Regions from separate parts of the Streptomyces sp. NBC_00988 genome, predicted to be linked through region 2. Evidence: riboswitches for the same ligand, from Rfam matches in the RefSeq annotation. Region 2 holds a riboswitch; each other region holds the start of a gene.
What was found. A riboswitch is a leader RNA that binds a small molecule or an ion and turns the genes downstream of it on or off. The one in region 2 is predicted to bind thiamine pyrophosphate.
Positions count from the first base shown of each region.

Region 1: it holds a riboswitch for thiamine pyrophosphate, as region 2 does, so the genes downstream of both, thiC (phosphomethylpyrimidine synthase ThiC) here and OG496_RS09980 (purine-cytosine permease family protein) in region 2, are expected to answer to the same signal.
Region 3: it holds a riboswitch for thiamine pyrophosphate, as region 2 does, so the genes downstream of both, OG496_RS39315 (thiamine ABC transporter substrate binding subunit) here and OG496_RS09980 (purine-cytosine permease family protein) in region 2, are expected to answer to the same signal.

Region 1 is NZ_CP108730.1:6,275,016-6,278,288, reverse strand. It holds gene OG496_RS28760 (YibE/F family protein) at 1-1,199, opposite strand, end outside; TPP riboswitch at 1,271-1,460, shown strand; gene thiC (phosphomethylpyrimidine synthase ThiC) at 1,453-3,273, shown strand, end outside.
Region 2 is NZ_CP108730.1:2,177,665-2,180,937, reverse strand. It holds gene OG496_RS09985 (adenosine deaminase) at 85-1,152, shown strand; TPP riboswitch at 1,211-1,304, shown strand; gene OG496_RS09980 (purine-cytosine permease family protein) at 1,296-2,693, shown strand; gene OG496_RS09975 (FadR/GntR family transcriptional regulator) at 2,736-3,273, opposite strand, start outside.
Region 3 is NZ_CP108730.1:8,531,724-8,534,996, forward strand. It holds gene OG496_RS39305 (phosphatidate cytidylyltransferase) at 1-78, shown strand, start outside; gene rlmN (23S rRNA (adenine(2503)-C(2))-methyltransferase RlmN) at 171-1,277, shown strand; TPP riboswitch at 1,319-1,424, shown strand; gene OG496_RS39315 (thiamine ABC transporter substrate binding subunit) at 1,496-2,572, shown strand; gene OG496_RS39320 (ABC transporter permease) at 2,638-3,273, shown strand, end outside.

The DNA of each region.
Region 1 (3,273 bases), 4.1 Mb from region 2:
ACGAGCGTGTTGACGACCGACGCGATGTGGTCGCGGCCGATGCGGATGCCCGCGCGGTACAGCCCGCGCCAGCCCATCGAGGGGTTGGCCTCGTGGAGTTCCCAGACCGCCGACGTCTGGGTGACCGTCACATCGTCGAGCACGCCGAGCGAACCGATGATGACGCCGGCGAGCAGCAGGCCGCTCATGTCGATCGATGGGTACAGCCCGTGGATCAGGCCCGTGTTGTCGTCCGTGTTCCCGGTCAGCGCGGCCCAGCCGATGAACACCGAGCCCAGGACGCCGATCAGCACCAGAGACATCAGGGTGCCGAGCACCGCCACCGACGTACGCGCCGACAGGCCGTGGCACATGTACAGGGCGATGAGCATGATGGCGCTCGATCCGACCACCGCCACGATCAGCGGGTTCGAGCCGTGCAGGATCGCGGGCAGGATGAAGAAGTTCAGGATCATGAAGCTGATGGCCAGTGCGACCAGCGCCATGACACCGCGCAGCCGGCCCACCACCACGACGACCAGCGCGAAGATCCCGGCGAGCAGTGCCATCGGGAACTTACGGTTCACATCGGTGACGGAGTACTGCAGATCCCTGGGCGCGGAGGGTTCGTACGCGACCACGACCTTCTCGCCCTGATGCAACTGCCGTGACTGGTCGGGCTGCACGATCTCCGTGAACGTACGGCCCTTGTCCTTGCCGGTGGAGACCGTGACCGTGGCCTTCTTGCAGGTGCCGGCCGCCTCCTGCGCCGCGGAGGAGCCCTCGGCGGTGGAGGTGTCCCCGGTCGAGCCCCCGCCCGAGGCGTTCACCGACGCGCAGCTCACGCTGACGACCTTGGTGACCGTCGCCTGCTGTGTCTGCCGGTCGAAGCCGACCCCGGTGCGCTTGTGCGACGGGGCGCCGCCGGGCCAGAGCACCACCATGCCGACCACGACCGCCACCGTGAACGGGATCAGGATCGCCGCGATGACCTTCCGCAGATGCCGGGAGACGGGGGCGGCGGGGCCGTGGCTGTGCGAGTGACCGTGCCCACCGCCTGCCCCGGAACTGTGCCCGCCGTCTCCACCCGGTCCGTGTCCGCCGTCCCCGCCCGATCCGTGGTCGTGCCCGGAACCAGAACCGTGGTCGTCGCCAGATCCCTGGTCGTGGCCATGCGGCGGCCCGGTCGGCGGGTACGGGGGCTGCTGTGTCGTGGTCACCGCCCGATCATCGCAAGAACGCCGGAGGCCCACTGTTCACCGCGCCACTTATGACGCTAGCGTGGAGGCACCTTTGCACACGCGGGAGCTCGGAGCACCGGGCTGAGAGGGCGCTGACCTTCGTCTCTGCGATGTTTCACGGGAAACGTCACCTGAATCGAGTGATGTTTCACATGAAACATCGGCTGACGGAAGCCGCTGCGTCGACCGCCGAACCTGTTACCGGGTAATGCCGGCGTAGGGAGTAGGTCTCATGACCAACAAAGACGTACGCACGTCTGCCGTCAGCCAGGACGAACAGCCCATTCCGGGCGAAGAGTTCGCGCGGGCCGAGCAGTCCACGGAGGCTGGAAAGCCGACGGAGGCCGAGCGGTCCATCGGCTGGCACAAGGGGTACGTCGCGGGCTCGCGCCCCGATCTGCGGGTGCCGGTCCGTCAGGTGCACCTCACCAACGGGCAGTCCGTGACGCTGTACGACACCTCCGGCCCGTACACCGATCCGCTCGTCGACACCGACGTCCGCAGGGGGCTGGCGCCGCTGCGGGAGAACTGGATCATCGCGCGCGGCGACACCGAGGAGTACGCGGGCCGTCCCGTCCGCCCCGAGGACGACGGCATCAAGCACACCTCACCGCGCGGTGGACTCCGCAACCTCGACGCGGTGTTCCCCGGCCGGCCGCGTCAGCCGCGCCGAGGCCGTGACGGTACGCCGGTCACGCAGCTCGCCTACGCGCGACGTGGCGAGATCACGCCCGAGATGGAGTTCGTGGCCGTACGGGAGAAGGTTTCGCCCGAGGTGGTCCGGGAGGAGATCGCGGCCGGGCGGGCGGTGCTGCCGGCCAACGTGAACCATCCGGAGATCGAGCCGATGATCATCGGCAAGCGGTTCCTGGTGAAGGTCAACGCCAACATCGGTAATTCCGCGGTCACTTCCTCCATCGAGGAGGAGGTCGAGAAGATGACCTGGGCGACCCATTGGGGCGCCGACACGGTCATGGACCTGTCCACCGGCCGCAACATCCACACCACCCGTGAGTGGGTGCTGCGCAACTCCCCCGTCCCCATCGGCACGGTGCCGCTCTACCAGGCGCTCGAAAAGGTCGACGGCCGCGCCGAGGAGCTGACCTGGGAGATCTACAAGGACACGGTCGTAGAACAGGCCGAACAGGGCGTGGACTACATGACCGTCCACGCGGGCGTGCGGCTGCCGTTCGTACCGCTGACGGCGAACCGCAAGACGGGCATCGTCTCGCGCGGCGGCTCGATCATGGCGGCCTGGTGCCTGGCCCACCACAAGGAATCGTTCCTCTACGAGAACTTCGAGGAGCTGTGCGAGATCCTCGCCGCCTACGACGTCACGTACTCGCTGGGCGACGGTCTGAGGCCGGGGTCGATCGCGGACGCCAACGACGAGGCCCAATTCGCGGAGTTGCGGACGCTCGGGGAACTCAACACGATCGCGAAGCGTTTCAACGTACAGACCATGATCGAGGGCCCGGGACATGTCCCGATGCACAAGATCAAGGAGAACATCGACCTTCAGCAGGAGATCTGTGATGAAGCTCCGTTCTATACGCTCGGCCCGCTGACGACGGACGTCGCGCCGGCGTACGACCACATCACCTCCGGCATCGGTGCTGCGATGATCGCCTGGTGGGGCACGGCCATGCTCTGCTATGTCACGCCCAAGGAGCACTTGGGCCTGCCCAATCGTGACGACGTCAAGACCGGCGTCATCACCTACAAGATCGCCGCCCACGCAGCCGACCTCGCCAAGGGGCACCCCGGTGCGCAGGAATGGGACGACGCGCTGTCCGACGCCCGCTTCGAGTTCCGCTGGGAGGACCAGTTCAACCTGGCCCTCGACCCGGACACGGCACGGGAGTTCCACGACGAGACGCTTCCGGCGGAGCCGGCCAAGACGGCGCACTTCTGCTCGATGTGCGGGCCGAAGTTCTGCTCGATGAAGATCAGTCAAAGCATCACTGCGCAGTTCGGCGGTACGGCTGCCGCTGGGGCGACGGCTGACGAGGTCGCTGAGGGGATGCTCCAGAAGTCGAAGGAGTTCGCGGCG
Region 2 (3,273 bases):
GCCGGGAGGACCTGCCCGCCATAAGGGTCGTCTGCGACCTGGACTCCTTCTTCGACCTGGTGACCGCAGTGCTGAGTGAGCCCCGTGTCCGAGCTCCGTCTACCCGCGCCGTCGGCCGAACTCCACCTCCTTCTGGAGGGCGCTCTTGAACCGGAGACGGTCTTTGAGCTGTCCCGGCGCAACGCTACACGCCTGCCGTACACCGACTTCACGGACCTGGCCGGCCGCCACTGGTTCACCGGCCTGCAGTTCTTCCTCGACCTGTACTACGCGAACATGACCGCCGCCCTCCATTCCCGGCGGGACGTCGTGGAGATGACCTGGCGCTACCTCGTCCGCGCTCACGCGGCCGGGTGCCGGCATGTCGAGGTCTTCGTCGATGCGCACGAACACGGCACGCGGGATCCCGGCGGCGACCGTCCTGCGGGGCGGACGACGCGCCGCGCCGCCGACGAACCCGATGTCAGCGGCTGTGCGATCGTCTGCGCGATGCGCGACCGGCCCGCCGCCGAATCGCTGCGGATGCTAGACGCCGGCTTGGCCCCCGACATCCCGATTCTCGATCTCGGATCGGACTCGGCCGAGGTGGGGCACCCATCGGCGGATTTCACCGAGGGCTCCGACGTTGGCGTCCGGGCGGGTCTGCGGCGCGTCTGCCACGCGGGCGAGGAGGGGCCGCCCGACTACATTCGCCAGGCTCCGGACATACTCGGCGCCGAACGCGTCGACCGAGCGGTGCGGTGCCTGGAGGACCCGGACCTCGTCGCCCGGCTCGGTTCCGAGCGGGTCCCGCTGACCGTGTACTCGCCGTCCGACGTCCGGCTCCGCGTTGTCGAGGGCATGTCGGAGCATTCGCTGTGGCGGATGCTCCGACAGAGGTGTCGTGATCCGCGTCAACTCCGACGACCCCGCGTACTTCGGCGGCTGCGTCGACCACAGCTTCCGTGCTGCTGTCCAGCCTCTGGCGTTGCGCCTGGTCGAACTGCGCACTCCATCCGTAAACTCCATCGAGGCGTCGTTCGCCTGACCGGCCCGCCAGCGGCACCGGCTCGACCGGTTTGCGGGCTGAACGGATGCAGGTGCGGAGGGCGCGGCAGCTCTGCGGGCTCCGCGCGAACATCCGGCGCCCACCGTGTGGGAGCGCTCCCATGAGAGAGAATGACATGGGCATGCCATATCGCCAACCGGGCTCCGGGTTAGTCTTCTCGTCTTACCGGACACGGGGTGCCCCGCCGAGGGCTGAGATCACACCCGTCGAACCTGAACCAGTTCGTACTGGCGGAGGGATGTCTTCCATGCCGTTGACGCATGCTTCGGGCGAGTCACCCGCACCTTCCCGGCAGACGCCGTTCGGCGGCCGGATGCCCGGCGGCCCCGGTGACCTCCGGGCCGAGGCACACGGCATCGAGCCGGTTCCCGAGGCCAACCGCTACGGCGGCGCCGGGCGCCTGTTTACCGTGTGGTTCGCTCCGAACCTCACCATGACGGGTGTGTTCACCGGCACCATCGGGGTGGCGCTCGGTCTGGACATGCGCACGGCCCTTGCTGCCGTCGTGCTCGGGACCTTGATCGGCGCGATACCGACCGCCTGCCTGAGCACGTGGGGCGGGCTGACCGGCGCGGGCCAACTGCCTCTGGCCCGGCTCGCCTTCGGGTGGGCCGTCGTGCTGCCCGGTGTGCTCCAGTGGCTCTCGTCCATCGCCTGGGACGCGCTGATCGGCTTGTTCGGCGCGGACGCGCTCGCCCGCCTGTGCGGGTGGCCGTTCTGGCTCGGCGCACTGGTCGTCATGGCCGCACAGGGAGCTCTCGGTGTACTGGGGTACGAGGTGATCCACCGGCTCCAGATCGTGATGACCTTCGTGCTCGTCGCCGCCTTCGCGCTGATAGCCTGGCATCTGCTCGACGGCGCCCACGCCGTGGCGGGCACCGCGTACGGCGCCGACCGGGCCGGGGCGTTCGTGCTGACCAGCACCATCGCGCTGAGTCTGACCGTGTCCTGGGCCCCGTACGCCAGTGACTTCAGCCGGTACTTGCCGCGCTCCACCTCTCGCGCCCGCATGTTCTGGTGCACCCTGCTGGGTCTCGTGCTCTCGCTCGGGTCCGTCCAGGCGCTCGGGCTGTGGGGTGCGTCCCGGCTCACCGACCAGACCGTCGCAGGAGTGCGGGATCTGCTCGGCAGCGGGGTCGTCGGCGCGTTGGGGCTGTTCGCGGTGGTGGTGGCCGCGCTGTGCAGCAACGCCATGAACGACTACAGCGGTTCACTCGCGCTGCAGACCGTGGGCGTGCGTGTCGCCCGCCCGGCTGCCGCGGCCCTTGCCGCGCTGCTCGGCCTCCCGCTGGTGCTGTGGATGCACGCGGCCGACACCACCGCCCGCTTCCAGAACGTGCTGCTTTTCGTCGGCTACTGGATCCCCGGCTTCGTGGCGATCGTCGTCGTCGACTGGGCCGTCCGGGCGCGGGAGCGGCAGGGCGCGCCGATCGACCTCGCCACCGAACAACGCCGGTACCCGACAGGATGGCCCTCGTTGACGGCGTTCGTCGTCGCCTTCGGCGCCGCGGTCCCGTTCATGGACACCGGGCTGTACGTGGGTCCGGTCGCGCGGGCACTGCACGGCGCCGACCTGTCGTACTACGTGGCCTTCGTCGTCGCCCTCGCCGTCTACGTTCCGTTGCGGCTCCGGCGCCGTTCCTGATCGGCCGAACCCTCCACCGGCCGCCGCACATGCTCTTCGCGGTCAGCGATCGAACTCGCCGTTCGTCGAGTCGAGGTGTTCACGCAACCACCGTTCCGTGTTGCTGACGTGGACCAGTGCGGCGGCCTGGCTGAGGGCGGCGTCCCGGCCGGCGAGCGCCGAGAAGATGGCCTCGTGTTCCGCGAGCGTCCGCCCCGAGGCCTGTGCGTCGACCAGACCGCGCCAGATGCGGGCCCGCAGGGTGCGCCCCGAGATGCCCTCAAGGATGGTGAGGAGTGTCTCGTTGCCGGTGGCGGCGACCACGGCGCGGTGGAAGGCCGCGTCGTGGAGGTTCAGCCGCTCGACGTCGTCACGTGCCTCCCGCATGGCGTCCAGATGCCGCTTCACCTCGGCCAGACCGTCCTCGGAGATGCGGGTGGCGGCGAGCGCTGTCGCGACGGGTTCGAACAGCCGCCGCACCTCCATCAGGTCGATGAGGGCGCCGGCATCCCCCTGCAACAGTTCCACCGCGCCACCGAGGCCCTCCAGGAGCAGGCTCGGCTGGAGGCTGGTCACGTAGGTGCCGTCCCCGCGCCTGACC
Region 3 (3,273 bases), 6.4 Mb from region 2:
ATGGACCGGCTCGACTCTCTGCTGCCGACCGCTCCGGTGGTGTGGCTGTTGCTGGTGCTGTTCGTGGGCTCCGGCTGAAACACGGCCTGACCTGCTGTTCTGTACGTGAGGGGCTCGTTGTCCACAGGGCGGCGAGTCCCTCTTCGTATGTCTGCGACACTGGTAGGGCCATGCCTAAGCCCGGAGAACTCACATTCGTCGCCCCCCGCGGAGCCCAGAAGCCGCCGCGGCACCTTGCCGATCTCACGCCCGCCGAGCGCAAGGAAGTCGTCGCCGCGGTCGGGGAGAAGCCGTTTCGCGCCAAGCAGCTCTCGCAGCACTACTTCGCGCGCCTCGCACACGACCCGGCGGAGTGGACCGACATCCCCGCCGGTTCGCGCGCCAAGCTGCAGGAGGCGCTGCTTCCTGAGCTGATGACCGTCGTACGGCATCTGTCGACCGACCAGGAGACCACCCGCAAGACGCTGTGGCGGCTGTTCGACGGGACGCTCGTCGAGTCGGTGCTGATGCGGTACCCGGACCGGGTCACCATGTGCATCAGCTCGCAGGCGGGGTGTGGCATGAACTGCCCGTTCTGCGCGACCGGACAGGCCGGCCTGGACCGCAATCTGTCGACCGGTGAGATCGTGCACCAGATCGTCGACGGGATGCGCGCGCTGCGCGACGGCGAGATTCCCGGCGGTCCCGCGCGGCTCTCCAACATCGTCTTCATGGGCATGGGCGAGCCCCTCGCCAACTACAAGCGGGTCGTCCAGTCGATCCGCGCCCTCACCGACCCCGAGCCGGACGGCCTCGGCCTCTCGCAGCGTGGGATCACCGTCTCGACGGTCGGACTGGTCCCGGCGATCCACCGCTTCTCCGACGAGGGCTTCAAGTGCCGGCTCGCGATCTCGCTGCACGCTCCTGACGACGACCTGCGCGACACCCTGGTCCCCGTGAACACGCGGTGGAAGGTGCGCGAGGTCCTCGACGCCGGCTGGGAGTACGCGGCGAAGTCGGGGCGCCGGCTGTCCATCGAGTACGCGCTGATCCGTGACATCAACGACCAGGCGTGGCGCGGTGACCGGCTCGGCCGGCTCCTCAAGGGCAAGCCCGTGCACGTCAACCTGATCCCGCTGAACCCGACGCCGGGCTCGAAGTGGACCGCCTCCCGCCCCGAGGACGAGAAGGCGTTCGTCGAGGCCATCGCGGCCCATGGGGTGCCGGTCACCGTCCGGGACACCCGGGGCCAGGAGATCGACGGAGCGTGCGGCCAACTCGCCGCCACCGAGCGGTGACCCGGTAACCTGTTCCGCGTAGTACACGCAGGTACATCTTCATATTCCGACAGGGGAGCGCCACAGCGCTGAGAGTGCGGGATTGTCCGCAGACCCTCTGAACCTCGCCCAGGTCATTCTGGGTAGGAAGTTCGGTCACCACTCTTGCTGTTGCGCCCTGCCCACGTCCTGTGGGCGGGGCCGCGTCTCTTCCTGGACACCCCAGGAGGAAAACACCCATGCACCACACCAAGACCTTCATGGCCGCGGCCGTCGGCCTCGGCCTGCTCACCCTCTCCGCGTGCGGCTCGTCCGACAGCGGCAGCGGCGGTGACTCCAAGACCGTCACCCTCGTCAGCCACGACTCGTGGGCCGTCTCGAAGAGCGTCCTCAAGGACTTCGAGAAGCAGTCCGGCTACACCGTCAAGGTCCTCAAGGACGGCGATGCCGGCCAGGCGGTCAACAAGGCGATCCTGACCAAGGACAACCCCCAGGGCGACGTCTTCTTCGGCGTCGACAACACCCTCCTCTCCCGCGCGCTCGACAACGGCCTCTTCCAGTCCTACGACGCGAAGGGCTCCACGCTCGTCAAGCCCGAGTACCGCGTCGACCAGACCAAGCACCGGGTCACGCCCATCGACACCGGCGACATCTGCGTCAACTACGACAAGGCCTACTTCAGCAAGCACAAGCTGACCCCGCCGACCTCGTTCGCGGATCTGGTCAAGCCCGAGTACAAGAACCTCCTCGTCACCGAGAACGCGGCCACCTCCTCGCCCGGCCTCGGCTTCCTGCTCGGCAGCGCCGCGCAGTTCGGGGACGACGGCTGGCAGGGCTACTGGAAGAAGCTCAAGGCCAACGGCGTCAAGGTCGTCGACGGCTGGGAACAGGCCTACGACCAGGAGTTCTCCGGGTCCGCCAGCGGCAAGAAGGCGGGCGGCGACCGGCCCCTCGTCGTCTCGTACGCCTCCTCGCCGCCCGCCGAGGTCATCTACGCCGACCCGAAGCCGACCACCGCGCCCACCGGGGTGTCGTACGGCACCTGCTTCCGGCAGACCGAGTACGCGGGGCTGCTCAGCAACGCCCAGAACACCAAGGGCGGCAAGGCGTTCCTCGACTTCCTGCTGACCAAGGAGTTCCAGCAGGACATGCCGCTCAACATGTTCGTCTACCCGGTGATCCAAGGCGCCCAGGTGCCGCAGGAGTTCGTGAAGTACGGCCGCCAGGCCTCGGACCCCGAGACCATGGCGCCCGCGAAGATCGCCGCCGACCGGGACCAGTGGGTCAAGTCGTGGACCTCGCTCGTACTGAAGTAGCCGAAGCGGCGGCTGAAGCAGCCCCGAGGCGGACCCGTAAGGGGAACGTGACGCGGCTCGGGCTCATGGCCGTGCCCGTCGCGTTCTTCGCGGTGTTCTTCGCCTACCCCGTCGCCGCGATCGTCGCGCGCGGCCTCAAGGTCGACGGCGCCTGGCAGTTGGGCCGTATCTGGGATGTGCTGGCGCAGTCCGACATCCGGCACGTCCTGTGGTTCACCACTTGGCAGGCGCTCGCCTCGACCGCGCTCACGCTGCTGATCGCGCTCCCCGGCGCATACGTCTTCGCGCGCTTCGACTTCCCCGGCCGACACGTCCTGCGGGCCGTCGTGACGGTCCCGTTCGTGCTGCCGACGGTCGTCGTCGGTACGGCGTTCCTCGCGCTCGTCGGCCGGGGCGGGCTCCTCGACGACCTGTGGGGCGTACGGCTGGACACCACCGTGTGGGCCATCCTGCTCGCGCACGTCTTCTTCAACTACGCGGTCGTCGTACGGACGGTGGGCGGCCTCTGGGCCCAGCTCGACCCGCGTCAGGAGGAGGCCGCGCGGATGCTCGGCGCGTCCCGGCTCCGGGCCTGGCGGACGGTGACGCTGCCCGCGCTCGGGCCCGCCGTGGCCGCGGCCGCGCTGATGGTCTTCCTCTTCACCTTCACCTCCTTCGGCGTGGTCCAGATCCTCGGCGGCCCGACCTTCTCGACCCTCGAA